DNA from 2 places in the Labrys sp. ALF-8 genome. Region 2 is predicted to be linked to the other one. Evidence: predicted binding sites of a transcription regulator. Region 2 holds the regulator's gene; the other holds the start of a gene.
The links. The regulator PhoB, encoded in region 2, activates phosphate uptake and scavenging genes when phosphate is short. The targets are predictions, from matches to a motif close to TGTCATNNANCTGTCAT.

Region 1 (15,343 bases), 1.5 Mb from region 2:
ACGAATTCGAGGACAATCTGGTCTGGCGCGTCGCGGAGGCGCTGGGGGTGCCGGTCCAGACGCGCAATGTCATCCGTGGCAGGGTCGCGGAGCGCAACGGCGTCACCCTCTCCGAGGCGAGCGAGTGAGCCGCCCGATAGCGCTCGTCACCGGTGCATCGAGCGGCATTGGCGAGGAACTCGCGAGGGCGCTCGCCGAGCAAGGCGAGGATCTCCTTCTCGTCGCCCGCACTGAAAGCGAGCTCATGCGCGTGCGGGGAGAGATCAGCGCCGCGACAGGACGTTTCGTTGCCATCCTTCCTCTCGATCTCGAACGTGCCGATGCGGTCGAGGTCATCCGGGAGGCGCTGAGCCGGCAGGATCTCAGCGTGTGCCATCTCATCAACAACGCCGGTTTCGGGCTGGCAGGCGATATGGCCGATCTGCCGGTCGCCGGGCAAGTCGGCATGGTCGACCTCAATTGCCGGGCCTTGCTGGCGCTGACACTCGCCTTCCTGCCGCAGATACGGGAGAACGGGGGCGGCGTGCTCAATGTCGCGTCCGTCGCCGGCTTCACACCGGGGCCCGGGCTGGCCGTCTACTATGCCAGCAAGGCGTTCGTGGTGTCGCTCACTCGGGCGCTGGCGTTCGAGGAGCGCGAGAGCGGCATCCGGGTCTGCGCGCTTTGTCCAGGTCCGGTGCCGACCAAGTTCGGAACGCGTGCCGGCTTCCACCTCTCCGGCGCAGTTGACCTTACAAGACCTTTGTCGGCAAAGGATGTTGCCCATATCGGCCTCGCCGGCTATTTCGGTCGTCGCACCATCGTTGTGCCGGGACTCATTCCCAAGCTTATGGTCGCGATATTGGCAGTGATGCCGACCCGCATCGTCTTGCCCGTACTGGCCCGGGCGCAGCGTCAGCGGCGGTCGCGATGAGGAGATATTGCCCTCCTCGTCGTCAACGTGCCACAGGCGCCTGCCAAAAGCCTTCCTTGACTTCCCTGCCGCGAGACGCCAGTTTCCGGCTCCTTTTTGTCGTCAGCGGACAACCATGCGCAGCTATCTCGATTTCGAAAAACCCGTGGCCGAATTGGAGGCCAAAGTCGAAGAGTTGCGAGCAATGGGAGAGTCCGGCGACGCGGTTGCGATCGGGGACGAGATCCAGCGCCTCGAGGTCAAGGCCAACCAGGCTCTGCGCGACCTCTACGCCCAGCTGACGCCATGGCAGAAGGCGCAGGTCGCCCGCCACCCCGAGCGACCCCACGCCACCGACTACATCAAGGCGCTGATCGAGGATTTCTCGCCTCTGGCCGGTGACCGGAAATTCGCCGAGGACGAGGCGATCATCGGTGGATTTGGACGTTTCCGCGGCGAAGCGGTCTGCGTGCTCGGCCATGAGAAGGGCTCGGACACCGAAAGCCGCATCCGCCACAATTTCGGCATGGCCCGGCCCGAGGGCTACCGCAAGGCGGTGCGGCTGATGGACCTGGCCAATCGTTTCGACCTGCCGGTCATCTCCTTCGTCGATACGGCCGGTGCCTATCCCGGCATCGACGCCGAGGAGCGCGGCCAGGCCGAGGCGATCGCGCGGTCCACGGATGCCTGCCTGGCGCTGGGATCGCCCAATGTCGCGGTGATCATCGGCGAGGGCGGTTCGGGCGGTGCCATCGCCGTCGCCGCGACCAACCGCGTGCTGATGCTCGAGCACTCGATCTATTCGGTGATCTCGCCGGAAGGCGCGGCCTCCATCTTGTGGCGCGATCCCGCCAAATCGCAGGATGCCGCCAACAACATGAAGATCACCGCGCAGGACCTGCTGAAGTTCGGTGTGATCGATGCCATCATCCCCGAGCCTACGGGCGGCGCCCATCGTGCGTCGGAGAAGGCGATCGAGACGACGGGCGATTTCATCCAGAATGCGCTGCGGGATCTCTCGGGGCAGCCCCGGGAGGCGATCATCCGGGCCCGGCAGGACAAGTTCCTCATGATCGGCCGGAGCTTGTAATACCGGGAGCTGACGGGATGTCCGCGTTCCCAGCTATCCCCTCAATGCTGCCGCCGGCGCCTGCCGGTAGGCCATGAAGGCCGGGACGAGGCCCAGCACGGCGGCAAAGCCCAGCAGAATCCCTGCAAGACTCCAATCTCCGCGCTCGAATTCCACAGGCAGGGTAAAGCCGCTCCAGGCCGATATCTGGTTCGAGATCGTCAGGGCTGCGGCATAGCCGAGAGCAAACCCGCAGGCGATGCCGATCGCCAGCAGAGCGAACAGTTCCAGCCAGACGATCGCCAGGACGGTGTGGCGCGGCGTGCCGAGGGCACGCAACGCGCCGATCTGGCGCCGGCGCTGGCCGATGTGGATGACCGTCACGAACACCAGCGCCGCGGCGACGAGGAGTTGCGCTCCCGCCGCCACCGCCACCAGCACCGCACGGGCATCGCCCAGTGTCGCATAGAGCCGGGTGAGCACCTCGGCCGGGAAGACGGCGAGCGTACCCTCACCTCGGTAGGCCTGGCGCAGCTTGTAGGCGTCGGCGAGCGTTCTGGGCTTCACGAGCAGTGCCGGTGCGCCGGGGATGTCGCCGGCAAAGGTCTCCACGATCGGAGCGGCAGGGTCGAGCGCGGGCTCGTGCTCGTCATGGCCGGCCTCGTGGCCGGCGGCGCCGTGGCCATGGTCCTCCTCGCCGAGGCCGTGGATATGCCATACGGCCTGGATCGGCACCAGAATCGCGCGATCCCAGGCCGTGCCGGTGGGCTTGAGGCGGCCGACCACTTCATAGGCCAGGGCGGTGTGGGTGTGCCCTCCTTCTTCCGGCGCGCCGTGAGCGGGCTTGATGCGGGTCCCGAGCGTAACCCCGGCGCTGGCTCCCGCCACCGCTTCGCCCTCCGCCTCGAAAAGGCGTCCCTCGGCGAAGCCGTCGGCAAGGCTGTTCACCAGCACCCTCGTGGTGCCCACGATCTGCCGGCCCCGGTAGGAGTCGCCGAAGCCGATCGGCGCCACGAAGGAGACACGGGGATCCGCCGCGAGCTTCTTGAAGACCTCGCCGGGCAATAGCGGCAAGGGCGAGGGCTGTAGGAAGACGGAGGAGAGGACGAGCTGTGTCTCGCTGCCGGGTGCCCCGATGACGAGGTCGAACTTGTCGGCGGCGCGGGCACTGCCGAGCCGCATCGCCCGCTCCTGCAGGATGACGCCGACGCCAAGAGCCGTCGCAAGAGCTACCAGGAGGACCACGGCGAGCGCTCCGGGCCACATCCGGCGCAGGTCGGCGAGAATGAACCGGGTCATGCGGCGGTCCTCGCCTGAGTGTCGGAGACAACTCCACCGGCTGAGAAGGTCAGGCGGCGGGCAAGCCGATCCGTGAGCCTTGCGTCGTGGGAGACGACGATGAGCGTGCTGCCCGACTCCCGGGCCAGTCCGAGCAGGAGACTGCCGACGTCAGCGCCGCTTTCGGCGTCGAGGCTGGCCGTCGGCTCGTCCGCCACCAGGATGGCGGGGCTGCGCAGGAGTGCCCGGGCGATGGCGACACGCTGCATTTCGCCGCGCGACATGGTCTCTATCGCCTGCCGGGGCCTGTCCAGGCCGACGCGTGCAAGCAATGCCCGGGCACGCGCGAGGCTTGCCCGGTCAGCGCCGCCCGACAGCCGAAGCGGCAGCAGTACATTCTCCAGCGCCGAAAGCCCCGGAAACAGGTGGAAGTCCTGCATCACCAGGCCGATATTGCGGCCGCGCCAGCGGTCGCGCGCCCCTTCGGAGAGGGCGGCGATATCCGTGCCACCCCAGAGGACGCGGCCCCTGCACACGCGCTCCAGTCCGGTTACTACATTGACGAAGGTGCTCTTGCCGGAGCCGGAAGCGCCCGTGATGGCGACCTGGCCGCCGGCGGGAATGGCGAGCCGCTCGATTCGCAGCACCGGTGCGGGAAGGCCGGGATAGTGGATCGCGATATCTTCGAGCTGCAGGCCAAGCATGGGCTCAGGCCACCCAGTAGCGTGCCCCGCGCAGGCGCAGGCGGCTGAGAAACCCGGTCTCCGGGTCGGTCCACGACCCCATTTCGAGGCGGCCGGTCACCTCGATGCGGGTTCCCGGCTGCACGAAGGTCTGCTTCTCGTCGAGATAGATGACCACGATGTTGTCGGGCCAGTCCGAGTCGGAGGAGCAGAACGGGCAGATCGACATCGGGATTTCGGTGAGCACGAAGAACGTCGCCTCGGCCTTGAGCGGAGGCGCCATGAAGCCGCTCATGGTGACCTCCTGGCCGGCGAGACCCTTGAGCTTGTCGGAATATTCCAGGCCCAGCACGCTGATCTTGCCATAGAGCTCGTCGAAGGAGAGCGTCGCCGGCGCAGCAAGGGCCGGCCGCAGCGCAAGCAGCGGCGAGAGGCCGATCAGGCGAAGGACATGGCGGCGTGAATGAAGGCCCTGGTTCGCCATGGAGCGTCCTTTCATTTGCGCGGCCAACGGAAAGGCGCGCACCTCACGGGATGCGCGCACCAAACGCGGAGCCTCGGCCTGCCGGCCGACGCCTCGATATCCCCCGTGGCGATTTCTCGCCAGGGGGGCAGGGTGCAGCCTCGATTACTGCATCTGTGCCTTCTGGGGCGCGGCGGCGCCGAGGGCGAAGGCGTCGACGAGCACCTTGTACACGTCGCTTTCTTCCATGTAGCCCTTGAAGCCTTCGGCGCCGGGGCCGGTGGCCTGCAGCACGATGTCGTCGACGGCATGGACGGCGGTGTCGGCCGAGCGGGGCAGGTTACCTTCGCGGAAGACGGCCCCCGGAATGTCCTTGTAGGCCGGGTTGGCAACATATTCCTTCTTCTCGTTCTGGATCGCCGGCTCGAACGGGCCATCCATCTTGGGGCGGAAGGTCTCGTAGTAGTCGGGGTAGTTGGAGGCGAACACGGCCAGGCGCTTCGATACGTCGACCTTGTCCGGGTAGCCGTCGCCGTCCTTGTCCTCGTAGTTCGGGAAACCGGCCTCTGCGTAGGTACCCACTTTTTCGCGCATCTCGGTGCCGGGCTTGTCGTCGTCGATGGTGCCGATGATCGATACGCCATGGGTGTGGTCGCCCGTGGCGATGATCAGCGTGTCGGGATGCGTCTTGGCGAATTCCCGGGCGAGGCCGACGACCTTGTCGAACTCGATGGTTTCATAGAGCGAGCGGTCCCAGTCCATCGGGTGGGACATCTTGTCGATCGAGGCGCCTTCCACCATCAGGAAGAAGCCCTCCGGGTTCTTGGAGAGCTGATCCAGTGCGACCTTGGCCATGTCTTCCAGGCCGGGCTGGTTCGGGAACTTGGAGACCGTACCCTTCTTGAGGAAGTTGCGGTCGAGAACCGTATCCATGTTCCCGGTATGGAAGAGGCCGAGGATCTTGCCGGTATTCGTGCCGTTGGCCGCCGCCAGTTCCGTCTTGTCGGTGGCAATGGCATAGCCCGCATCCTTGAAGAGCTGGATATAGTCGGTGTCGTCCTTGCGTTTGGAACCCGGGGTCGACTTGGGCAGGAAGTAGGCCGAGCCGCCGCCGAGGATGATGTCGGGCTTCACGCCGTAGAACATGCCGGCGATATCGGCCTTGTCCGCGCGCTTGCGCGTATGGGAGACCACGGCGGCCGGGGTGGCGTCCTCGATCTCGGCGGTCGAGACCACGCCGATCGACTTCTTCGAGGCGCGGCGCAGCGCCTCCGCGATCGTCTCCACCTTCGGGTCGTCCAGGCTGGCGGGCGTGCGGTCGGCATAGACGCCGAGCGCGTTCACGGCCGTCTTGTGGCCCGTCATATAGGCCGACATGGTGTTGGCGCTGTCCGTGGCGATGGCGTCCGTGGCGGAGGTGCCGATGAAGGCCATGTGGTCCAGGTCATCCATGTTGAGGCGGCCATTGGCCTTGCCCTCGGTCATGCCCTTCGAAAGCAGGCGGGCGCCGGTGCGATGGGCGACCGAGAGGCCGTCGCCGAGCAGGAAGATGATGTTCTTGGCCTTGGGCGCCGCGGCGGTGCCGTAGACGTCCCACGTCACGCTCTTAGTCTGGCTGCCGGCGGCGACTTCCACCTTGTAGCTTCCGGGCACGGTGATGGTGAGGCCGCGCAGCAGCACGGCGGAGCCGAGATCCTTGTCCTCCTTGCCTTTTTCCGAGGCAACGAACTCGATGTCCTTGCCGAAGACGGCCTTGTAGTCCTGGCCGTTCACGGTGACCCGGACATCCTCCTGCTTAATGTTTCCGTCGAACTCGGCCTTGAAATCAAAGGGGGAGCCGACGAGGATCGTGGCCCGGTCGAGCGGGAAGATACTGGTGGCCTGCGAGGGGCCCGCCAGCATGGTCGTGACGGCGAGGGCTGCGAGGAGCGTGCGCATGGCAATCCTTTCGGTAACACAAGGAAAAGTTGTGTCAGAGAGAAATAGCCACCAGGGGTGACAGATCCATGACGATCCCGGCGCTTCTGCCGGCGTGCCCGCGTTACATGACACACGATTGTAATCATTCCAGACAAGTCCTGGTGAAATCCAGGATTTTTGCTTGGTCTACATGCCGAGGCAGCAAGATCTCGCTCAGCGTGAACCTTGCAAGCGATAGTCGCATGAAGAATTAATATAGCCTCCGATCAGCCCGGGGAGGCCAGGGATGATGCCCCAGGGTAATGGAAGCGGTGCGGGAGCTGGAAGTCGTGTCGGATCATCTGCCGGAATACCTGCAAAGTCGCTGATACAAACCCTCTATCGTTGTGCGCCGGAATCAGGCATTGTTGTGTTAAGACTCTGTTCACGCTATCGCGTAACCACGATGGGGCCGTGACTTGCGGCAAGCGCCCATTGACGGTAAATGTCCCTTTGTCTGACGTACTGACTTTTCACGGGTTCGCTGGTTCATGACCGCTCACTTCACGTTGATGCGCAAGATGGCCATGGCCGTTTCGGTCATGTTGCTGGCCGCGGCTTGTTCCAATCAAAACGGGGCGAGCTTGCGCTCCACAAGCCCGGTGCCGCAATCGCTCCTGGCTGAAATGCAGGCCAAGGGCATGGCGCGCACCGCGCCCATTCTCGTGCGCGTGTATAAGAAGGAATCCGAACTCGAACTCTGGAAGCAGACTTCGGGCGGACGTTATGCGCTGCTGAAGACCTATCCGATCTGCCGCTGGTCCGGGCAGCTCGGTCCCAAGAAGGTCGAGGGCGACCGCCAGGTTCCCGAGGGCTTCTATACGGTCGGCATGGGCCAGCTCAATCCGAACTCGAAATACTACCTGTCCTTCGACGTCGGCTATCCCAACAATTTCGATCGCCAGCTCGGACGCGCCGGCGGCGATATCATGGTGCATGGTTCGTGCTCCTCGCGCGGATGCTTCGCCATGACCGACAAGCAGATGGCCGAGATCTATGCGGTGGCCCGCGAGGCGCTGCAGGCCGGCCAGGGCTCGTTCCAGGTTCAGTCCTACCCCTTCCACATGACGGCCGAGAACATGGCCAAGAACCGCAGGAATCCGAATATCGGATTCTGGCAGAATCTCAAGGAAGGCTCCGACAATTTCGAGGTCACCAAGCAGCAGGTCAGGACCGATGTCTGCAAGGGCCGCTATGTCTTCAACGGTGATGGTGGCTCGGGCTGTGGTATTTCGCCGGCCAATGCCAGTGTTGCGGCGGCCGTCTACGACAAGAAGCGCAACGACGAGGCCAAGATTGCCTCGCTGATCTCTTCGGGCACGAAGGCCGTCAACTACATCTACCAGGATGGTGGCTCGAATCCCGTGTTCGTTGCCCGCTCAGTCGATCAGACGGCAGTACCGGGCAAGGATCGTCCCTATTCCTATTCGAAGGTCGACGTGACGGAAGTCGCGCTCAACGACAGCGGCGCTCCCGCCAGCGATGCCGATGCCGTCGCCGCTCGGCAGGTGACCTACTCGGCTGCCGAGGAACTGCTGCAGTCCGAAGCGGCGGTGGCTCGTCGCCCTCTCAAGGGACCTGCTGATCCGAAGGCCGTCGCGACGCGCCAGCAAGCCGTCTATGCCCGCCTGATGGGCGGCAAGATGCCGGCGGCCGCCCTGCCTCCCGTCGAGGCCACGGCGGTGGCTACGGTCGATGTGCCGGGCAAGCCCGCGCTCGTGGCTGCGGCTCCCGCTGCGATCACCGCGCCCGGACCGCAGGTGGCTTCCGTTGCTCCTGCCGGCGGTGATCAGCCCTTCTATGCCCGTTGGCTCGGTTTCGCCAACGAGCCGGCCAAGCCCGCTCAGCCGGCCGTGACCGCGATGGTCGATCCGGTACAGACCGGCACCGTGCCCGAAACCAAGCCCAAGAGCGTCAAGAAGCAGGCCCGCCAGACGGTGACGCCCGGCAAGCCGGTGGTGGCTTCGGCCGCTCCTCCTGCCAACCAGGTCGCCGCTTTGCCTGCCCCGATTTCCGATCCGCCCGCCGAGCAGCCTTTCTACAAGCGCTGGCTGAGCTTCGGCGGAGATGGGACGGCTGCGCCAGCCAATTGAGATCGCAGACCATTTTCGATATCCTGAAGAAGGAACCCTTTCCCGGCATGGGGAAGGGTTTCTTCGTTTCAGGATGCACGCCTGCCCGCCAGGAAGGCGGGTGAACAACATCGTTTCGGGAAGCCCTGCTTGCCATGTCGCTTGATGTCGTCGATCTGCGCGACTTCTACAGTTCCAACCTCGGCGTCGTTGCCGGTCGCCTGATCGCGACCAAGATCCGGGCAAGGTGGAGCGATCTTACCGGCCAGCGCCTTGCGGGCATCGGCTTCGCCGCCCCCTATCTCACCATGTTCCGCGACGAGGCCGAACGGGTGGTCTCCTTCAATCCCGCGACCCAGGGCGTGCTCGAGTGGCCCGACAATGGCCCCCTAGCCGCGGCGCTGGTGGAGGAAACGGAGCTGCCGCTGGCGGACGGCTCGCTCGACCGGGTGCTCGCCATCCATTTGCTGGAGGAGGCCGAATCCGCGCTGGATACGCTGCGCGAAATCTGGCGCGTTCTGGCGCCGGGCGGCACGGTGATCCTGGTGGCGCCCAACAGGCGCGGCGTGTGGGCCCGATCCGACGCCACCCCCTTCGGCAACGGCAGGCCCTTCTCGCGGCCCCAGTTGACGCGCCTGCTGCGCGACGCGCTGTTCTCGCCGGTGAACTGGACGGAGGCGCTCTATCTGCCGCCGCTCTTCCACGGTTGGGCGCTGCGTTCGGCGCCCACCTATGAGCGGCTCGCGGCCCGCCTCGCGTCGCCCTTTGCAGGCGTCCACATCGTGGAGGCTTCCAAGCAGGTATTCCGGCCTATCACCGTGCGCGCGAGGCGAGCGACGGCGCCGAAGTTCCAACCCGTGCTGATCCCGAGCGCGGCGGGAAGAGTGGGGAGCGTAGCCCGGGACCGCGGACATCCTGTCCGCTCCTAAGCGATCGGCCATCAGGCGCGGACAGCGTGTCCACGCTCCCGACTACCGTCTTCTCAACAGGAACACCGCCTGCTCGCCGAACAGGTTCCAGAACCACCAGGGCGCCTGCACCTGAACCGGCTGGCCCGAAACCGTCAGCGCCTCAGCCCGCTCGATCACCACGTCGATGGTTCGTGCCAGTTCGACGAAATCGCGGATCGAACAGAAGTGGATGTTGGGCGTGTCATACCAGCTATAAGGCAGGTTCTCGGTAACCGGCATGCGGCCGCGGAACAGGATCTGGCTGCGAATGCGCCAATGGCCGAAATTGGGGAAGGAGACGATGGCGCGCCGGCCGATGCGCAACATGTCCTCCACCACCTGGCGCGGATTGCGGGTGGCCTGCAGCGTCTGCGAGAGGATCACATAGTCGAAGCTGTCGTCGGGATAGTTGCCGAGGTCGGAATCGGCATCACCCTGGATCACGGCGAGGCCGCGGCCGACGGCGGCGTTGACGCCGATCTGGCTGATCTCGATGCCCCGGCCGTCGACGTTGCGCGTGGCCTCCAGCAGGGCGAGCAGTTCGCCGTCGCCGCAGCCGACATCGAGCACGCGCGCGCCGGGCGTGACCATGTCGCGGATCTTGATGAGGTCGAGGCGCGTCCCCATCCCGGATCCGTTGCTGCGCTGGGCCGTCATGGTGCGGGTGTCGCGCTGGCGGAACTTCGTCATGCGACGCCCCTTTCGCGCGCGGCCGCGCCCACGAAGCCCCGCACCATGTCGAAGAGTTCGGGAATGTCGAGGAGGAAGGCGTCATGGCCTTTGTCGGTCTCGATCTCGACGAAGGAGACGCGGGCCCCGGCGGCGTTCAGCGCATGGATGATCTGCCGCGAGTCGCTGGTGGGGAACAGCCAGTCCGAGGTGAAGGATGCCACACAGAAACGCGTCCTGGACCCCTTGAAGGCGGCGGCCAGCGAGCCGCCATGGTCGCCGGCGAGGTCGAAATAGTCCATCGCCCGCGTGACATACAGATAGGAATTGGCGTCGAACCGGTCGACGAAGCTCAGACCCTGATAGCGCAGATAGCTTTCGATCTGGAAATCGGCATCGAAGGTGAAGGTGCGCGCAGCCCGATCCTGCAGGTTGCGGCCGAATTTGCGCTGCAATGCCCCCTCTGAAAGATAGGTGATGTGCGCGGCCATGCGCGCGACCGCCAGGCCCTTGCTCGGCCGGGTGCCGATCTCGATATAGCGGCCGCCCTGCCAGTCGGGGTCGGCCATGATCGCCTGGCGCCCAACCTCGTGGAAGGCAATGTTCTGGGCCGAATGGCGCGGGGCGCTGGCGATGCAGAGCGCGCCGAACACACGGTCCGGATAGGAGGCCGCCCATTGCTGCACGAGCATGCCGCCCATCGAGCCGCCGAGCACGCAGAACAGGCTCGGGATCTCCAGATGGTCGAGCAGCATGGCCTGCGCGCGCACCATGTCGGCGATGGTCACCACCGGAAAATCGAGGCCGTAGGGCTGTCCGGTTGCCGGATTGGTCGAGGCCGGCCCAGAGGACCCCATGCAACTGCCGATGACATTCGGGCAGATGACGAAGAAGCGCTCGGTGTCGATCGGCTTGCCCGGGCCGACCATGGTGTCCCACCAGCCTGCTCGGCCGGTCACCGGATGGACGTTGGCGACGTGCTGGTCGCCGGTCAGGGCATGGCAGACGAGCACGGCATTGGATCGGTCGGCATTCAGCTTGCCCGCGGTGGTGTAGGCGACACGCAGGGGCGCGAAGTCGATGCCGCTGTCGAGGCGCAGCGGCCGGTTCATGCCGAAATCGACGATGAAGCTGTCATCCGGCTCGTCGGCCTGCTTGCGGGCCATTTCCGGAAAGCTGGCGCGAAGTTGCTCACCTTCGGACATGGGGCGATGTCGTTCCTTCCCGGCGGCGTTGTTGAGGCATTCGTGGCGTCGTTCGATTTGCCGAACGTTTCGTTCGGCGTATCCTAATAACACGCGTTGTCATAATGGCAATGCCTCGCGGCGCGCAGCGGCTGGAGTGTCGTCCACCTGGTCGGTATTTCGGAGACGATGCGTTTCGCCGGAAAGGAAGAGGGCGACCGGTGATCATCCCTTCGTGTCATGTGCGGCTTTTCCCGCGAAACGGGGTCCACAGGATCCCGCCTGTGCGTTTTCACACGCTTGGGTTGCAATCGTGCATTCCCGGCCTTGCATGCGCCATTGCGGCAGGTAGACAGGAGGGAGTGCCGCAGTTCCCGGGGAACCAGCCATGTCCGACTTTGCCGTCACTTCCACCACGGTCGTCATCGCCGCCGCCATCGTTCTGCTGTTCTTCCTGATGAAGATGGTCAAGACGGTGCCGCAGGGTTACAACTACACCGTCGAGCGTTTTCGTCGCTACGCCTATACGATCCAGCCCGGCCTCAACATCGTGCCGCCCATCTTCCACCGCGTCGGGGTGCGGATGAACATGATGGAGCAGGTGCTGGACGTGCCGACCCAGGAGATAATCACCAAGGACAACGCGACCGTCGCGGTCGATGGCGTCGCCTTCTTCCAGGTGATCGATGCCGCCAGGGCCGCCTACGAGGTCGCCAATCTCAACTCGGCCATCATGAACCTCCTGATGACCAATATCCGTACCGTGATGGGCTCGATGGACCTCGACCAGCTCCTCTCCCATCGCGACGAGATCAATACGCGCCTCCTCAACGTGGTGGACGCCGCCGCGACGAGCTGGGGCGTCAAGATCACCCGGGTGGAGATCAAGGACATCGTGCCGCCGGCCGATCTCGTCGCCTCGATGGCACGCCAGATGAAGGCCGAGCGCGAGAAGCGCGCGGTGATCCTGGAGGCCGAGGGTCAGCGTCAGTCCGAGATCCTCAAGGCCGAGGGCCAGAAGCAGGCGCAGGTGCTGGAGGCCGAAGGTCGCCGCGAAGCCGCCTTCCGGGATGCCGAGGCACGCGAGCGCGCCGCCCAGGCGGAAGCTGCCGCGACCATGGTCGTCTCCGAGGCGCTCGCGCAGGGCAATGTCGCGGCGCTCAACTACTTCATCGCCGACAAATACGTGAAGGCGATGCAGTCCATGGCGAGCGCTCCCAACCAGAAGGTGCTGGTGCTGCCGATGGAAGCGACTGCGCTGATCGGTTCGCTCGCCGGCATCGGCGAGATCGCCAAGGCCACCTTCGGCGATGCGGCCGTACCCCCGGCCCGCCGCGGCGGCTCGGGTGTGCCGAACGTCGGCAGGGAATAGCCGGGGAGACTCCATGAACGAGATCACATCCATCACGGTCTGGGGATGGTTCGTCCTCGCCGCCGTGCTGATCGGGCTGGAGATGCTGTTGCCGGGCGCCTTCATGATCTGGCTCGGTCTGGCTGCGGCGGCGACGGGACTGCTCAACCTTTTCGTTCCGATGGACTGGCCCGTTGCCTTGCTGGTATTCGCGGTCCTCGGCGTCGTCTTTGCCTGGATTGGCCGTCGCGTTTCCGCACGCGTCGATGCCGCGGACACGGAGCAGCCCTTCCTCAATCGCCGGGCCGATGCCCTCATCGGCCAGAGTTTCACCCTCACCGAGCCGATCGTGAACGGGGAAGGGCGCATCCGCATCGGCGATACGGTCTGGCATCTGCACGGGCCGGATGCGGGGGTAGGGGCGCGCATCAGGGTGGTGCGGGTCGAGGGCGGCCGGCTGGTAGTGGAATAGTCCAGGGCCGGCGCGTCGGGCTGCCCGCGCATGAAGCGGATGCCGGCCTGGCGAGGGCCGCGATCCGGACTACATGCCGACCAGCTTGCGGATATCCCCCGGCGTCGCCCCCTCCGCCTTCAAGGCCCGCAGGCTCTTCGAGGCAATGCTCTTGGAGAGCTTTTCGCCTTCCTGGCCAAGGATGAGCGGGTGGTGGTGGTAGGCCGGCTCCGGCAGGGCGAGAAGATGCTGGATCAGGCGATGGATCGCGGTGGCGTGGAGCATGTCCCGTCCGCGCACGACATGGCTGACTCCCTGCAGGGCGTCGTCGACGACCACCGCGAGGTGATAGCTCGTGGGAAACTCCTTGCGGGACAGAACCACGTCGCCCCATTTTTCCGGCTCCGCCGGAACGGTCTCGGCGGCAGTGAAGTCCGGCCGGTATTCCTTCCAGCCCAGAGGCGGCGCGAGTTCGAGGGCCCTTTCCATGTCGAGCCGGAGGCTGAAGGCGGCCTGGGGGCCGTGTTGGGCCGGATCGTCGATCGCGCGCAGGGCTTCGCGCGGGTACAGCGGCGCGCCGTCGGGATCGCCCTGCCATTCCCGGCCTGCGAGGGCCATGGCGATCTCCTTGCGAGAGGCATAGGACCGATAGAGCACGCCGAGTGCCTGGAGCCGGTCGAGAGCTCGGGCGTAGTCTCCGAAATGCTCGGATTGGCGCCGCACCGGCTCGTCCCATTCGAGGCCGAGCCAGGCAAGATCCTCCCGAAGCGCCCTCTCATAGTCGGGGCGGCAGCGCGTGATGTCGATGTCCTCGATACGCAGCAGCAGTCGTCCCCCGAGTTCCCGCGCGATGCTGGCGTTCAGGAGCGCTGAGTAGGCGTGCCCGAGATGGAGATGGCCGTTGGGGCTGGGCGCGAAGCGCAGGACGGGTGGAGGCGTTTGATTTGTCACAGGGCCGGTGTAACACAGCATCATGACTGTCATCATCCGTTCGCGTGCTGAAATCGAAGCGGGCGTCGAGGCGCTTCGCGTGCTCGACCCCGGGCTCGCCGGTCTCCGCGATCTCTGTGGCGAACCGCCTCTGCGTCTCTATCCAGCCGGGTTGGAGGGCCTTGCCTGGATCATTGTGTCCCAGCAGGTCTCGGTGGCGAGCGCCCGCGCCATCTGGGCCCGCACCAGGGCGGTGTTCGATCCGCTGACCCCCGCGCGCCTCATCGCTGCGTCTGAAGAGGATTTCCGTGCCGGCGGCCTGTCCATGCCGAAGATTCGTGCCTTGCGCGCGGTCGCACAGGCCGTGGCCGAAGGTTTCGACCTCGAAGGGCTCGCCGCCCTCGACGCCGACCGGGCGCATGCTGAACTGATCCGCATCAAGGGCATCGGTCCGTGGACCGCAGACATCTACCTGATGTTCTGTCTTGGCCATGCCGATGCCTTCGCTGCGGGGGACCTCGCTCTCCAGGAGGCGGCGAGAATGCTGCTGAACCTCGAGCGCCGCCCGGACGCGGCGGGGCTCGCCGGCATCGCCGAGGCCTGGCGCCCGTGGCGGGCGGTTGCCGCCCGGCTGCTCTTTGCCTATTACGCCCACAGGAAAAACCGGCCGGGAGCGCCCGTCCAGGATGGAGCCGAGAATGACGCCGCTTGATGGACCGCGACTCAACGCCAGATCCGGCAAGGCCCGGCAGCTCGTGGTGTTCCTGCACGGCTATGGCGCCGATGGAAACGATCTGATCGATATCGGCCGCGCCTGGCAGGAACTGCTGCCGGATACCGCCTTTGCTTCTCCCCACGCACCGGAGCCCTGCGCTGGTGCGCCCTATGGCCGCCAGTGGTTCCCGCTGACCTTTCGCGTCCACAACGAGCGGTGGGACGGCGTACGCAGCGCCGGCCCGGTGCTGGACGCATTCCTCGACGCGGAACTCCAGCGCCACGGGCTCGACGATGCGGGGCTGGCTCTGGTCGGCTTCAGCCAGGGAACCATGATGGCGCTCCACACGGGCCTGCGCCGCCGCGTGGCGCCCGGGGCCGTCGTGGGCTATTCCGGCATCCTCGTCGGACCTGACGATAGCCCCATCACGGATATGGCCCCGGAGATCACCGCCCGGCCCCCGACCCTGCTCGTCCATGGCGACCAGGACCAGGTCGTCCCGCCCATGGCGCTGCCATATTCGGTCGAGGGCCTCAAGGCGCTGGGGGTGCCGGTGGAAGCCCATATGGTGCCCGGACTCGGCCATGGCATCGACAATAGCGGCCTGCGTCTCGGCGGCGATTTCCTGGCGCGATCGCTTGCACGCACGGCATGATTGCCTGCCGTGCGGAATTGAG
Region 2 (15,343 bases):
CCGGCGCCGCCTTCGATCCCATCTTCAAGGCCGCGCTCTATATCTGCTCCGGCCTGATCCTCGTTCTGCTGGTCTCCATCGTCATCCTGCTGTTCTGGGGTGGCTGGCCGGCGCTCTCGCATTTCGGACCGAGCTTCTACTGGTCGACGATCTGGAACCCGGTGACCGAGAAGTTCGGCGCCGGCGTGATGATCTACGGTACCCTGTTCACGGGCTTCCTCGCGCTCCTGATCGCCCTGCCCATGTCGTTCGGCATCGCGTTCTTTCTCACCGAGATCGCGCCGCTGCCGATCCGCAAGCCGGTCGGCATGGCGATCCAGCTCCTCGCCGCGGTGCCTTCGATCATCTTCGGCATGTGGGGCGTGGTGGCGATCATCCCGCTCATGGCCAACTACATCCAGCCCTTCCTCAAGGCCGTGTTCGGCCATATTCCGGTCGTGAGCTATCTTTTCGCTGGCGCCACCAGCGGCTTCGGCATGCTGACCGCCGCGGTGATCCTGGCCTTCATGGTCATTCCCTTCATTACAGCGATGTTCGTCGAGATCCTCGAATCCGTGCCGGCGATGCTGAAGGAATCGGCCTATGGCGTCGGCTGCACCACCTACGAGGTGTTCCGCAACGTTTCCGTGCCCTATGGCCGCACCGCCCTCGTCGGCGCCACCATGCTCGGCTTCGGCCGCGCCCTCGGCGAGACCATGGCCGTGACCTATGTGATCGGCAACGCCAACCGCATCTCGGCCTCGCTGTTCTCGTCCGGCGCGACCATCGCCTCCACCATCGCCAACGAGTTCCCGGATGCGCCTGCCGGCTCCCTGCGCAACCAGTCGCTCATGGAACTCGGCTTCGTGCTCTTCGTCATCTCCTTCATCGTGCTTGCGATCTCCCGCATGCTCGTCAAGTCCGGCGCCAAGTAAGAGGGTCAAGACCATGGATCGCCTCGCTCGCCGCCGCTCCGTCGACTACGTCATGAAGGCCATCTCCGTGGGCTTTGCCGCGATCTCGCTGCTGGCCCTGGCCTGGATCCTCATCACGCTGCTGGGCCTCGGCCTGCCAGCGCTCACCAGCACCATCTTCACCAAGACCATGGCCGAAGGCGGTCTGCTCAACGCCATCGTCGGCAGCCTGATCATGATCTTCATCGCGCTGCTGATCGGCGCGCCGCTCGGCATCATGGCGGGCACCTTCCTGGCCGAGGCCGGCCGGGGCAGCAAGTTCGCGGAGGCGGTGCGCTTCATCAATGACATCCTGCTGTCGGCCCCCTCGATCCTGCTCGGCGTGTTCGTCTACCTGATGGTGGTCGTTCCGATGGGCGGGTCTTCCGGCTGGGCCGGCATCATCGCCCTCGCCATCATCATCATGCCGGTGGTGGTGCGCACCACCGAGGACATGCTGACCCTGGTGCCGCTGGCACTGCGTGAAGCCGCCTTCGCCCTCGGCGCCCCGATGTGGAAGGTGATCATGTCGGTGACCTGGCGCTCGGCCCGCACCGGCATCGTCACCGGCATCCTGCTGGCCCTGGCCCGTGCCGCCGGCGAAACCGCCCCGCTGCTGTTCACCGCCTTCGGCAATTCGAACTGGACGCTGGATCTCGGCGGCGCCTTCCCCAGCCTGCCGCTGGCAATCAACCTGTTCGCCCAGAGCCCGGATCCCAACCAGGTCTCGATCGCCTGGGCTGGCGCCCTCCTGATCACATTCGGCGTGCTGGCCTTGAACATCATCACCCGCGTCGCGCTTGCTCCCAAAAAATGAGTGCTCCCATGTCCGCTCCCAACGCCTCGATTGCGGTTGCCGACCGTCCGGTTGCCGATCCCAACGCCGCCACCAAGCTCAAGGTCGAGAATCTCGACTTCTACTACGGCGAGAAGCATGCCCTGAAGAAGATCAACCTCAACGTGGCCGAGCGTCAGGTCACGGCGATGATCGGTCCCTCGGGCTGCGGCAAGTCCACGCTGCTGCGCGTGCTCAACCGCATGTACGACCTTTATCCCGGCCAGCGCGCCGAAGGTAAGGTCCTGCTGGACGGGCAGAACGTCATCGGCAAGGAGATCGATCCGGCCGTGCTGCGCGCCCGGATCGGCATGGTGTTCCAGAAGCCGACGCCCTTCCCGATGTCGATCTACGACAACATCGCTTTCGGCGTGCGCCTGCATGAAAGCGTCTCCAAGTCCGAGATGGACCAGCGCGTCGAATGGTGCCTCACCAAGGCGGCGCTCTGGAACGAGGTCAAGGACCGCCTCGGCGCCTCCGCCCTCGGCATGTCGGGCGGCCAGCAGCAGCGCCTGTGCATCGCCCGTACTATCGCGGTAAAGCCCGAAGTAGTGCTCCTCGACGAACCGACCTCGGCGCTCGACCCGATCTCCACGGCGAAGATCGAGGAACTGATCGACGAATTGAAGCGCGAGTTCACCATCGTGATCGTGACGCACAATATGCAGCAGGCGGCACGCAGCGCCGACACCACGGCCTTCTTCTACCTCGGCGACCTCATCGAGGTTGGACCGACGAACAAGATCTTCACCAACCCGAATGACACCCGCACGCAGGATTACATCACCGGCCGTTTCGGCTGATCCGCAAGCAGGTATTCAGGCCGCCGCACAGGCGGCGGCGACAAGGAATTTGGAGAGCGGCATGTCCGATCACATCGTTACCTCCTTCGATCAGGAATTGCGCGAACTGCGCAACATGATCGCCGAAATGGGCGGCCTGGCCGAGAAGAGTGTCGCAGACAGCGTCGAGGCGCTGCTCAAGCGGGACTCTCAGCGCGCCAAGTCGGTCATCGAACTCGACAACACCATCGACCGGCTTCAGCGCCAGGTCGAGGAGAGGGCCATCCTGATCATCGCCAAGCGCCAGCCGCTGGCGCTCGACCTGCGCGAGATCGTCTCGGCCTTGCGCGTGGCCAACGACCTCGAGCGTATCGGTGACCTTGGCAAGAACGTCGCCAAGCGCGTCATCGCCATCCAGGGACACGTGCAGTCCAACCAGCTCTTCGGTGGCTTCGACCACATGGCCGATCTCGTGCTCGAGCAGCTCAAGCAGGTGCTCGATGCCTTTGCCCAGCGCAATGTCGAGGAGGCGCTCGCAGTCTGGAATTCGGACGGCGAGATCGATGCCATGTACACCTCGCTGTTCCGCGAACTCCTGACCTACATGATGGAGGATCCGCGCAACATCGGCTTCTGCACCCACCTGCTCTTCTGCGCCAAGAATATCGAGCGCATCGGAGACCACGCCACCAACATCGCCGAGACGGTGCACTATCTGGTGACCGGGGAGTCGCCCGCCGGCGAACGACCGAAGGCGGATACCAGCACCTCCCTTGTCGACCTCCCCGTGCCGGCTAAGTAACAGAGGGATCGGCCATGCCTCCCAAGGTTCTGATCGTCGAGGACGAAGAAGCCCTCACGCTCCTGCTGCGCTACAACCTCGAAGCCGAAGGCTATGAGGTCGACAGCGTGTCGCGGGGCGACGATGCCGAGATCCGCCTGCGCGAAAGCGTTCCCGATCTCGTGCTGCTGGACTGGATGCTGCCTGGCCTGTCAGGCATCGAGCTTTGCCGCCGCATCCGCATGCGGCCGGAGACCGAGAGGCTGCCGGTGATCATGCTGACGGCGCGTGGAGAGGAGACGGAGCGGGTGCGTGGCCTCGCCACCGGCGCGGACGACTATGTGGTCAAGCCCTTCTCCGTGCCCGAGCTTTCCGCGCGCGTGCGGGCCCTGCTGCGCCGCGCCAAGCCCGAGCATGTCTCCTCCCTGCTCAAGGCCGGCGACATCTCGCTCGACCGCGAGACCAAGCGGGTCCATCGCGGCAATCGCGAAATCCGCCTCGGACCGACGGAATTCCGCCTGCTGGAGTTCCTGATGCAGGCGCCTGGCCGGGTCTTTGCCCGCGAGCAACTGCTCGACAGCGTCTGGGGCCGCGACGTCTATATCGACGAGCGCACCGTGGACGTGCATGTTGGCCGCTTGCGCAAGGCCATGAACCGTACCCGGGAAATCGATCCCATCCGCACCGTTCGCGGTGCCGGCTACTCCTTTGACGAGACCTTCTCCAAGCAGGGCTGAGCCGGCGCGCGCGAATATCGCGATATCTGCCCGGAGACTCTATGCCGAGAAGGGCGCACCCCAGGGGTTGCGCCCTTCTCGTTGCCGTACGGTTTCGGAGGGAGATCTTCCCGGGGACGGTCAGCAAGCCTCTTCCATGGGGCAGCCCAGCGCGGCGGCATGTCGCCGTCGCCCGAAGATCACGAAGCTCGTTGCCGCCAGCGCCCATACCCCCAGCGCGCCATAAAGCATCACCAGACCGAACCCATGCATGAGCGCAGCGTGCACGGCCGCGTCCGTCGGTACGGCAGATGACAGTCCCGGCATGCCCTGCCGGAGCGAGTCGAGATTTCCGGCGGCAATGGTCTCTGCCAGCAGGCGCAGTTGCGTGCCCTCGATCACTCCAGGCAGGGCGTCCGCCAGAGAAGAGGCGACACCCGCCACCAGGATCACGCCCATCAGGGCGATATTGATGGCCAGGGTGATCAGCCTGGCGCTGACATCGATGCCGGACGCCATGCCCGTGCGATGCATGGAAACGGAGCCCGTCGTGGTGTTGGTCACCGGCGTGTTTGTAAGGCCGAGTCCGCTGCCGGCGACAATGCAGCCCGGGAGCATCGTCAGCCAGTTGGCATGATCGAGAGCGGTGCCAAGCATCATCAGGATGAAGCCCAGCCCGATCACGAAAAGCCCCCCTGGAATGACCACGCGGGCCTGGTAGCGCAGCATGAGACGCTCGGCCAGCGGCGGTACGAAGAGGGTCGGCAGCGTATAGGCCAGCAGGGCCGCTCCGGCGGCCACGGTGTCGTATCCCAATCCTGCCTGGAAATAGATCGGCAGGTAGATGATGAAAGGCCAGAAGCTGAAGTTCATGCCGATGGAGCCCATGATCGCGCCGGAGAAGTTCCTGATCCTGAAGACGGAAAAATCGAACATCGGGCGTGCGCTCATCCGCTCGACCAGGATGAAGAGCAGGAAGCTTATCGCTGCCGCAGCCAGGATGAGGAGGGCGGCGAGGCTGGTGAAGCCGAGGTCAGGCCCCTGCGTGATGAAGTAGGCCAGGCCGAACACGGCCACCGACAAGGTGACGATGCCGAGGATGTCGAGCCTCTCGGCCTGGGGATCGCGTGATTCCCGGACGCCCACTAGGGCCAGGGCCAGAGTGAGGACGGTCAGCGGCACATGCACCAGGAACACCCACTGCCAGGTCGCCAATGCTACGATCACCGCGCCGATGATGGGACCGAAGCCCAATCCTATACCCAGTACGATCCCCCACATCGCGAAGGCCATGCTGCGCTCACGTCCGGCCTGAAACTGATGCGAAAGGATGGCCGTGAGGCAGATCAGCATGGCGCCGCCGCCCATTCCCTGCAGGAACCGGCTGGCGATCAAGAGGGGCGCGCTAGGTGCAAGGCCGCAGATCAGCGAGGCGACGCCGAACAGGATGAGGCTGAGGATGAACACCAGCCGCCGGCCATAACGGTCGGCCAGCGTTCCAGTCGCCATCAGCACGGTCGTGCAGGCGATTGTATAGGCATTCATGATCCACTGCATGCCCTTGAAGTCGCCATGCAGCACCTTCTCGAGAACGGGAAGGATCACCGGCACGCTGGAGATCTCCAGGGAAAACATCAGCGCGGCCAGACAGAGCGCGGCAAGCGCGATGCGATTGCGCGGGACGCTGGAGACCGCCATCACCTCTCGCTCCCCATTGAAGGGATGGCCAGCAGCGGCGATGGCCTGGAAATCCCGAACGGGTGACCGACAACCTGTCGGCGCCTCCCGGATCCGATTGCTTGAAAGCGTGACGTCATGAGCATTCTCCGAAGTTCTATCGAGAGAATGCATATGAGATTGGACGATCCATTTACATTATGACCGATATAGACTTATCGTCCTGTTTTTTGGACGATGAGGACGATGCTCAATCTCAACGATCTCCAGCTCTTCGTTCAGGTCGTCGATCATCTAGGGTTTGCGGCGGCCTCCCGTGCCCTGACCATGCCGAAGTCGACCCTTGCCAAGCGCATCGGCGATTTCGAGCGCGAGCTCGGCGTACGCCTGATCCAGCGCACGTCCCGCAGCTTCACCGTGACGGAGGTCGGCCAGGACCTCTACCGCCACGCGGCCGCCATGCTGATCGAGGCCGAGGCTGCCGAGGCCATGCTCAAGGGCCGCCTTGCAGAGCCAAGCGGCACCGTGCGGCTGACCTCCTCCATCCTCATGGCGCAGATGTATCTCGCCGATATCCTGCCGGCCATCGCCTTCGCCTTTCCCAAACTGCAGATCGTGCTGCACGCGACCGACCGCTTCGTCGATCTGGTACAGGAGAGCTTCGACATCGCCATCCGCATTCACTACGCACCGTTGCCCGATTCCGATCTCGTGAGCAGGCGCATCGGGTTCTCCCCCAACTACCTGGTTTCCTCGCCTGGATATCTGGAAAAACACTCCCTGCTCCGGAGCCCGCACGATCTGGCCGAGCATGACGGGCTGCTGTGGTCGACGGCCGCGAAGGCCACGGCATGGTCCTTCAGCCGTGTTGGCGACAGACCTCTCTCCGTCAAGCCACGCCCCCGCTTCACCTCCGACGATCCGGTCACCTTGCTGAAGGCTGCCGTCGCCGGGCTGGGCATCGCATCGCTGCCAGGCAAGATGTGCGTGGAGGCGATCGAGCAAGGCCGGCTTGTGCGGGTGCTGCCGGAGTGGGATGTAGGCGGCGAGACCACGACAATCCTGACGCCACACCGTCGCGGGCAATTGCCATCTGTCCGAACCGTGGTGGAGTTTCTGGCCGAACGGCTTTCCAGGACGATCATCGACTGATCTGCCGGCAAGGCGCCGCCTGAGGGGCGCCCCGGACTCCAGCCGCTCCGGCTACAGTTCTTCCATCCTCCCCTGCAGATAGCGGCGGATGGCCGGGTCGCGTTCCAGACCGATGGCGCACAGATAGGCTTCCCGTGCCTCGCATTGCCGCCTGGCCCGCGCCAGCAACTCCGCACGGGCTGCCCAGTAGGGCTGGTACTCAAGCAGGCGCGCATCCCCCGACAACGCGTCGAACACGGCGAGCCCCGCCTCCGCGCCCTCGACATGGGCGAGCGCCACCGCCCGATTGATGGCGGCGACCGGCGAACGAGTGATGAGGACCAGCGCGTCGTAGAGCTCGACGATCGCCGTCCAATCCACGGCATGCCCCTTGCGTCGGACCGCATGCGCCGATTGCAGCGCCGCCTCGAGCTGGTAGCGCCCGAAACGTCCGACGCTCACCGCGCGGGCCAGCAGCGTCTCGGCTTCATCGATGAGCGCATCGTCCCAAAGCAGCGTGTCCTGCCCGGCCAACGGCACGAAATCACCCTCCGGACTGCGGCGCGCGGCGCGGCGGGCCTCGGCATGCAGCATCAGCGCCAGGAGGCCCAGCACCTCGGGTTCGCCAGGCATCAGCGAGGCGATGAGGCGGCCGAGCCAGATACCCTCGGCAGCCAGGTTGCGCCGGCGCGGCTGGGCCCCCTCCGGATCGGCCCAGCCTTCGGCATAGACCGCATAGACTGCCTCCAGCACTGCATCGAGCCGGTCCGCGAGTTCCTCGCGTTCGGGCACGCGGAAGGGTATGCCGGCCTCACGAATCTTGGTCTTGGCACGCACCAGCCGCTGGCTCATGGCGCCCGGCGAGATCAGGAAGGCGGTGGCAATTGCGGCGGCGTCTAAGCCGAGAACCGTCTGCAGGATGAGCGGCGCGCGCACGCCTGCGTCGAGCGCCGGATGGGCGCAGGCGAACATCAGGCGCAGGCGCTCATCGGGAATGGCATGGTCCTCGGCCCCGATCATGGCGAGTTCCTCGATCTGCCGGGTGACGTCGCCCGTCTTCTCCAGGCGGATCTTCGCTTTCCGGGCACTGTCGATCTGGCGGCGCCGGGCCGCCGTGAGCAGCCAGGCTTCGGGATTATTGGGAATGCCGCTCGCCGGCCAGTGCTCCAGCGCGGCCGCGAAGGCATCGGCGAGCGCATCCTCCGCCCCGGCCACATCGCCGGAGCGAGCCGCCAGGAAGGCGACCAGCTTGCCATAGCTCAGCCGGGCAACGCTTTCGGCAAGGCTTGAGGCGGAGAGTGCCACCGGTCGGTCAGCCGTACTGCGTCATGTCCCAGACCGGGCGGACCTCGATGGTGCCGCGGCTGGCGCCGGGGCAGCGCGCCGCCCAGCTTAGAGCTGCATCGATATCGGCGACATCGATGAGATAATAGCCGGCTAATTGCTCTTTTGTCTCGGCGAATGGCCCATTCAGCACCTGAGTCTTGCCATCGGCCACGCGCACCGTGGTGGCGGAAGCCGTCGGCCGCAACCGGTTCGAGCCGAGCATCACGCCGGAAGCCTTGATCGCCTGCGTGTAGGCGCCATAGGCAGCCAGCGTTTCACTGGTGGTTGCCGGATCTGCATTCAGCATCGCCTCTTCATTGGCATAGATCAGAATCGCGAATTGCATTGGATCTCTCCTCGGTCAGCCGCGCGGTCTCGCCCGGCAGCACAATGACGCGCGATCTCCGCCCTCTTCGACTCAGCCTCCGAAAATCTGCGGCGCGTTGCTCTCCGGCCCGCTGCCGGAAATGGCAAAATCTAACAGCGCCCGGTGCGTCAGGTCGGGCAAACGCTCCGACCTGAACACGCTCCGGTTCAGGGCGCGCTGACCTTGGTCAGATGATCGATCTCGGTCGAGCCGAGATTGAGCTCGGTTGCCTTGATCAGGTCCTGCAATTGCTCGACGCTGGTGGCGCTGGCGATGGGCGCCACGATGCCCGGCCGGGCGATCAGCCACGCGATGGCGATCTGGGCCGGTGTCGCATGCTTGGCCTGCGCGACGGCGTCGAGCGCCTCAAGGATCCGCAGCCCGCGTGCATTGAGATATTCGCTCATCCCGCTGCCACGCGCCGAACTCTTGGCGAAGTCGGCGGGCGTGCGGTACTTGCCGGACAGAAAACCCTTGGCAAGAGAAAAATAGCTGGTCACCCCGATCTCGTTCTTCAGGCAGAAGGCTTCCAGTTCCGTCTCGTAACCGGCACGATCATAGAGATTGTAGTGCGTCTGCAGGTTCTCGAAGCGAGGCCACAGTTCCTTCGTGCTGATGGCGAGAGCCTTGAACATCGTATTGGCGCTGTGATTGGAATTGCCGATCACGCGTACCTTGCCGTCCTTCACCAAATCGGCATAGGTGCCGAGCGTCTCCTCGAGAGGTGTCTCGGGATCCTCCCAGTGGGAAAGGTAGAGATCGATATAGTCGGTCTGCAGGCGCTTCAGCGAAGCTTCCACCGCACTCTTGATATAGGCGGCCGACAAGCCTTTCTTCCCCGGGCCCATTTCCGAACCGACCTTGGTGGTCAGCACGATGTCGGAGCGGTTGCCGCGAGCCTTCATCCATTTGCCGATGATGGTCTCGGATTCGCCGCCTTGGTTGCCGGGTGCCCATGCCGAGTACACGTCGGCCGTATCGACCAGGTTGAACCCCGCCGCGACGAAGGCGTCGAGCACGGCAAAGGACGCCTTCTCGTCAGCGCTCCAGCCGAAAACGTTGCCGCCAAGGCCCAGCGGAGCAACCATAAGATCGGAGCGTCCAATCGCACGTTTTTCCATGAGTATTCTCCGTCTCGTCGCTTATCGGGAAAGTAGCTGGCGAAGCGGCCCGGCGCAGGAGCGCGCCGGCAACCGCGATGGAAGGATCAGATCGAATAATTCAGTTCGGGCTCCCTCACGCCCGCCCCGCGCATCTCCTCGACCGACATGTTGTCGAGCAGGTCGGAGGAAAGGTCGCGTACGCGGCGCATCAGGAGGCGCACGGTGCAGCCTGGAACATCCGGACAGTCGAGGCAAGGCTGATAAGCGGTATGGCTCGCGCATGCGATCGGCGCAAGCGGGCCGTCGAGGACGCGGATTGCATTGCCCACGCTGATCTCGCTGGCGTTGCGAGCCAGCATATAGCCGCCTCCCTTGCCCTTCCTCGATCGCACCATCCCCGCAACCCGCAATTCAGCCAATATGGCATCGAGGAACTTCTTGGGGATGCGGTTGGCCTGAGCGATCTCCTGGCTCTGCGCCGTCTCTCCCGGCGGCAGGCCGGCAAGATGAGACAACGCCTTCAGACCGTATTTGCCCTTGTTCGTCAGCATGCGCCCTGAGTACTCCGCCCGTACGACACAGTCGACCACGTCTATTCGCAATATAGGGAATATCGAACGGATGGATAGACGGGCGGCGCGGAGATTTGTCCGCCGCATCCCGAGGCGAAGTGCGGCAACCCCGGTTCTCCCTACATCGCTACCGAGGAGGCTCCGGAGACAGGTCCTCATAAAGCGTCTGGGCTTCCGTCGCGGGGCCGCGCCGCTCGCCGAGGGCCTTGACGCGATAGACCCGGACCGTGCGCTCCAGGGCGACGGTGAGAACGTCGCCGGCCTTCACCGTCTTGGCCGGCGCATCCGTGCGAGTACCGTTGACGCGAACATGACCGTCCGCGACCAATTTCGCCGCAAGAGAGCGTGTCTTCACAACACGCGCATGCCAGAGCCATTTGTCGATCCGTAGGCGATCCTGGCTGCCGGCATCGCTCATCGCCTATTTTTTGTCCGGCTTGCCGCCCTGCATCTGCTCCTTCAGGGCGAGCAGCTTGGCAAAAGGCGAATTCGGATCGGGAGCACGATTGGAGTCACGCCCCTGCGGCCGCGCGTCGCTCGACCAGTTGCGCGGCCCGCGATCGCCCCCTCGATCCTGACGGTCCGGACGCGGCCCCCGATCGGGACGCCCCTCGCCGCCCGGACGGCGCTGGCCATCGCCGGACTTGCCCTCGGGACGAGGCCCCCGCCCCTCGAAGGGCTTGCGCTCTCCCTGAGGTTTGCCGTTGCCGCGGTCGTCACGGCGCGGCCGATCGAAGCGCCGCTCGCCCTGGCGAGCCTCGGCTCCTTCGGCAGCGGGAGCCGGCGCGGCCCCGTCGGCCGGGGCCGGGCGTCCACGACGGAAACCGCCACCTGCACCATTGTCGCCCTGGCGTTCCCCACCGGCATGGCGGTTGCCATGCTGCGGACGGTTGTGCTGGCGCGGGTGGTGACGCTCGAAACGGGCCGGACGCCACACTTCGATTTCCGGAATTTCCTCGACGGCCGCTTCGGATGCGGTCTCGCCCTCCGGCATGGCGACAGCCTCGCCGGAAGATTCCGAAACTTCCTGGAAGGATTCTTCGTGCGGCGGCGAGCCCACCACTTCCATCGCGTCGATCTGTGCCGCGGTCGGCGCGGCGATCTCTTCGGCGACCGATGCCTCGGCCTGCTCGACGACTGCCGGGACGGATTCGGCCTCTTCAGCCGGCATGGCAACCGCCTCGCCGGACGCTTCGGAAAACTCCTGGAAGGATTCTTCGTGCGGCGGCGAGCCCACGACTTCCATCGCATCGATGGCGGCCGCGCCGGGAGCGACATCGTCCACCGCGGTCGCGGGAGCGGCCTCGTCGACAGCCGCGGTCTCCTCCGTGGCCGCAGCCTCCTCGCTCACGGCCGGAGCAGCGGGCTCCGTCGGTGCCGGCAGGCGGATAGCCTGGGTGATCGCAGGTCCCTTGCGCTTCTCGGAGCGATAGCCGAGCCCGCGAAGGATGGATGCGAAATCCTCGCCCGAGCATCCGACCAGCGAGGTCATCTGCACGCTGGCGACGAAGGCATCGCCATCGGCCGTGCCGGTCGGAGGCTGGCCCACGGTGGTGCCCGGACGATAGGCGATCGCCGGCCGGATGAGATCGGCCAGGCGTTCGAGAATGTCGACACGCACCGCCCTCTCGCCGCACACGCGATATCCCACGAGACGGTAAAGGTTCTTGTCGATGGACTTGTCGGCGGGCATCGAAGTCCGGCCGGAGGCGGCCAGGTGCGGGATCTCGTCGAGGCCCTTCTGGTCCAGCCCGCCATGTGTGAGCGCCCACAGCTGCGCCGCGAGGGCGCGCGGGGCGGGCTTCATCAAGGCCGGCAGGTAGACGTGATAGGCACCGAAGCGAACGCCGTGCTTGCGCAGCGAGGCACGCTGGTTCTGGTCGAGCTGCTTGAGATCCTCCGCCACCCTTGCACGGTCGAGCACGCCGAGCGCCTCCACCAGCTGGAAGGCGATGCCCTTGGCGAGGCCCTGCAGGTCCTCGGCCTTGTCGAGCGCCAGCAAGGGGCCGAGCAGTCTGGTGATGTGATTGCCGATCCAGATGTCGAGACGGGTCTGAACCGCATCGCGGGCTGGACCGGTCAGTTGCTCGTCGGCCAGCAGGCGAATGCGCGGGCCGAGCGGCTTTTCGCCCCCGACGAGCTTGGCCACGGGCTCGCCGATCCAGCGCACGGTACCATCGCTCGCCAGTGCGAATTCGGTATCCGGTGCCTGCGAGAACTTCTGGCTACGCGACTCGATCTCGCCAGCCAGAGCCTTGGCCGCGGCTGCTCGCAGGGCGCGGCCACTCTCCCCGTCACCGGCACTCGGGTCCGGGGCGAACTGGAAGCCCTGAAGCGTCCCGACATGCTGACCTTCGACAATCACATCGCCGGTTTTGGTAATTTCAGTCTCAAGCATAGCGTTTTCTCTAAGGCGCCGCATCAGCACGCTGGTGCGACGGTCGACAAAGCGTTGGGCAAGCCGTTCGTGCAGAGCGTCGGAGAGTTTGTCCTCCACACTGCGTGTCACACCTTGCCAATGAGCGGGGTCTTTCAGCCAGTCAAGCCGATTAGCCGCAAAAGTCCAGGTTCGGATATGGGCGATACGCGTCGAGAGCGTATCGATGTCGCCGTCGGTCCGATCCGACATGGCAACCTGACGGGCGAACCAGTCGTCCGGGACCTTACCCTCCCTCATCAGGAATCCATAGAGATTCGTGATGAGATCGGCATGGGAGTGAGGCGAAATCTTGCGATAGTCGGGCAAGCCCGCCACCTCCCACAGCCGGGCGACGGCCTGGGGCCCGTGAGCGTATCGCCGGACCTCCTCATCCCGGGAGACGATGGAAAGCGCGCGTATATCGTCGGCATCAGGAGCCCGCGTCAGCCCCTGTTCCTCGGGAGTGGCCGAGAGAGAAGCCTGCAGGGCCGCGAGCGAGGCGAAGTTGAGAGCGGGATTGCGCCATTGCAGCACCTTGATGCTGTCGAAGCTGTGCCCCTCCACGGCCTCGACCAGTTCGGGCTCGAAGGGATCGCAGCGCCCTGTGGAGCCGAAGGTGCCGTCGCGGACATGACGCCCCGCACGGCCTGCGATCTGGCCGAATTCGGAGGGCGTCAGGCGCCGGAACTGGTAGCCGTCGAACTTGCGGTCGCCGGCGAAGGCGACGTGATCGACGTCCAGATTGAGCCCCATCCCGATGGCGTCCGTGGCCACGAGGAAATCGACATCCCCGTTCTGGTACATCGCGACCTGCGCATTCCGGGTGCGCGGCGACAGGGCGCCGAGCACCACGGCGGCTCCGCCCCTCTGCCGGCGGATCAGTTCGGCGATCGCGTAGACCTCGTCGGACGAAAAGGCGACGATGGCCGTGCGCCGAGGCAGGCGGGTCAGCTTGCGGTCGCCGGCGAAGATCAGGTTCGAAAGGCGCGGACGCGTGACGACGTTGACGCCCGGTATCAGCTTCTCCACGATCGGCTTCATCGTCAATGAACCGAGCAGCAGCGTCTCGTGGGTTCCGCGGCGATTGAGCAGGCGGTCGGTGAAGACGTGGCCGCGTTCGAGATCGGCGGCGATCTGGATCTCGTCGAGGGCGACGAAAGGCGCCTCGATGTTGCGCGGCATCGCCTCGACCGTGGCGACCCAGTAGCGCGCCCGCTCCGGCTTGATCTTCTCCTCGCCCGTCACCAGGGCCACGAATTCGGCGCCCACCCGCTCGACCAGCTTGTTGTAGACCTCGCGCGCCAGCAGGCGCAGCGGCAGGCCGATGATCCCCGCGCCATGGCCGAGGAGCCTTTCGATGGCGAGATAGGTCTTGCCGGTATTGGTAGGCCCCAGCACCGCGGTCACGCCGCGGGCGCGCATGGGCGGGGGCAGGATGGGAGGCAGCATCAAGGTCTCGGCGGTCTTTCGGGCGTCAGTCTGGTGGGAATGCCGGACATTCCCGATTCACGGATTGCCGGACACCCCATGTCCCGCGACGGCCAACTCTTTGTCTCGATACACTCCCCTGGCCCAGGAAGCTGTAGACCTTACCGGGAAATGCTCCGGGAAAACACCAATCAAGGGGCTTTTTCCTGCTTGCTGGTAACAGACGCGAAGGAGTCTGTCTTGCTATGAAGCACAATATGGCGATCGCAAAGCCAAAATTTAACCCCTCGAACAACGCTGGAACGAAGCACGGCCGAATCGCTGCAGGGACTGATTTCACGTCTCGTTCCCCCATCCGGCACCATGGTTAAGACGGCGGCGGGGTCCAGGCGGGGCGCGAAAACGGCCCTGTCCCACTTTGAAGCGCCCTTCCACCCGCCGCCGCGATCCGATTAACGAATGGAACGACCGTTGAACGAAGAACGGCCGAATCACTACCTTCCGCCGTCATTGTACTTCCGCAGGCCCTGTACTCCCGATGACAGGACCATCGCCCCAGCCGGGAACGCCGTAAAACGGGCGCCGCGGCGCATCCGGCGGCCATGCATGGTTAAATCCGAAAATGGGTCAATCCGAGGGGTTCTTCCGGCCGGTGTTTAACGTCCGGAACGGGCCCTGAACGAAGCACGGCCGAATCGCTGACACCGACAAACCCGGCGGATGCCGGTACGAAAAAGGCGGGCCGCGGCCCGCCCTCCCCGGATCCGATGATCTCATGCCTTACCAGCGGCGATAGTAGCGGTAAGGGCGATAGTAGCGCGGCCCGTGGTAGTAGCGGGGGCCGTAGTAATAGCGGGGCCGGTAGTAGCCGGGACCGTAATAATAGCGCGGTCCATAGTAGCGATAGACCCGGGGCCGGACGCGCACGCACCGCCCCCAACGATTCTGAACCCAGCCGCGACCGCAGGGCCATACGACATCCTGCAGCAGGTTGGAGGCACCCTGCCGATGGTTCATCGCGGGTGCGGCCGGCATGGCCGAAGAGGCCTGCACGGTGGCGAAGATTCCCATCAGGGCGACGAAGGCAGCGAAGATCAGTTTGGCGGGTGTTCTCATCCCCTAGTCTCCTCAGCGTTCCAGTAACGGAGAAACTATCAAGCGCTGGCTGAACCGCGTCTGAATGGAACTTGTTCCGTCCCGTCCCGAGACAGGCGGATACGTCACGCTTAACATTTCGAACGAGGCCGGAACGAAAGGCGAGCGAATCAGCTCCC

Region 1: a site for PhoB is predicted at 6,381-6,397, ahead of AC6H34_RS07745 (alkaline phosphatase). Genes of this name have one in related genera too.

The regions. Positions count from the first base shown of each region.
Region 1 covers NZ_AP048537.1:1,682,247-1,697,589, reverse strand. The annotation lists gene AC6H34_RS07775 (tellurite resistance TerB family protein) at 1-128, shown strand, start outside; gene AC6H34_RS07770 (SDR family NAD(P)-dependent oxidoreductase) at 125-913, shown strand; gene AC6H34_RS07765 (acetyl-CoA carboxylase carboxyltransferase subunit alpha) at 1,029-1,982, shown strand; gene AC6H34_RS07760 (ABC transporter permease) at 2,016-3,260, opposite strand; gene AC6H34_RS07755 (ABC transporter ATP-binding protein) at 3,257-3,943, opposite strand; gene AC6H34_RS07750 (hypothetical protein) at 3,948-4,406, opposite strand; gene AC6H34_RS07745 (alkaline phosphatase) at 4,551-6,323, opposite strand; gene AC6H34_RS07740 (L,D-transpeptidase family protein) at 6,836-8,437, shown strand; gene AC6H34_RS07735 (methyltransferase domain-containing protein) at 8,572-9,345, shown strand; gene metW (methionine biosynthesis protein MetW) at 9,388-9,993, opposite strand; gene metX (homoserine O-acetyltransferase MetX) at 10,053-11,240, opposite strand; gene AC6H34_RS07720 (SPFH domain-containing protein) at 11,608-12,591, shown strand; gene AC6H34_RS07715 (NfeD family protein) at 12,605-13,042, shown strand; gene gluQRS (tRNA glutamyl-Q(34) synthetase GluQRS) at 13,112-13,996, opposite strand; gene AC6H34_RS07705 (DNA-3-methyladenine glycosylase family protein) at 13,995-14,663, shown strand; gene AC6H34_RS07700 (alpha/beta hydrolase) at 14,650-15,321, shown strand.
Region 2 covers NZ_AP048537.1:3,200,453-3,215,795, reverse strand. The annotation lists gene pstC (phosphate ABC transporter permease subunit PstC) at 1-914, shown strand, start outside; gene pstA (phosphate ABC transporter permease PstA) at 928-1,749, shown strand; gene pstB (phosphate ABC transporter ATP-binding protein PstB) at 1,758-2,570, shown strand; gene phoU (phosphate signaling complex protein PhoU) at 2,632-3,351, shown strand; gene phoB (phosphate regulon transcriptional regulator PhoB) at 3,366-4,067, shown strand; gene AC6H34_RS14790 (MFS transporter) at 4,188-5,744, opposite strand; gene AC6H34_RS14785 (LysR substrate-binding domain-containing protein) at 5,970-6,875, shown strand; gene AC6H34_RS14780 (RNA polymerase sigma factor) at 6,927-8,159, opposite strand; gene AC6H34_RS14775 (YciI family protein) at 8,167-8,526, opposite strand; gene AC6H34_RS14770 (aldo/keto reductase) at 8,715-9,668, opposite strand; gene AC6H34_RS14765 (RrF2 family transcriptional regulator) at 9,755-10,201, opposite strand; gene AC6H34_RS14760 (RNA-binding S4 domain-containing protein) at 10,350-10,640, opposite strand; gene AC6H34_RS14755 (helicase-related protein) at 10,644-14,090, opposite strand; gene AC6H34_RS14750 (hypothetical protein) at 14,850-15,185, opposite strand; gene AC6H34_RS14745 (cyclic nucleotide-binding domain-containing protein) at 15,335-15,343, opposite strand, start outside.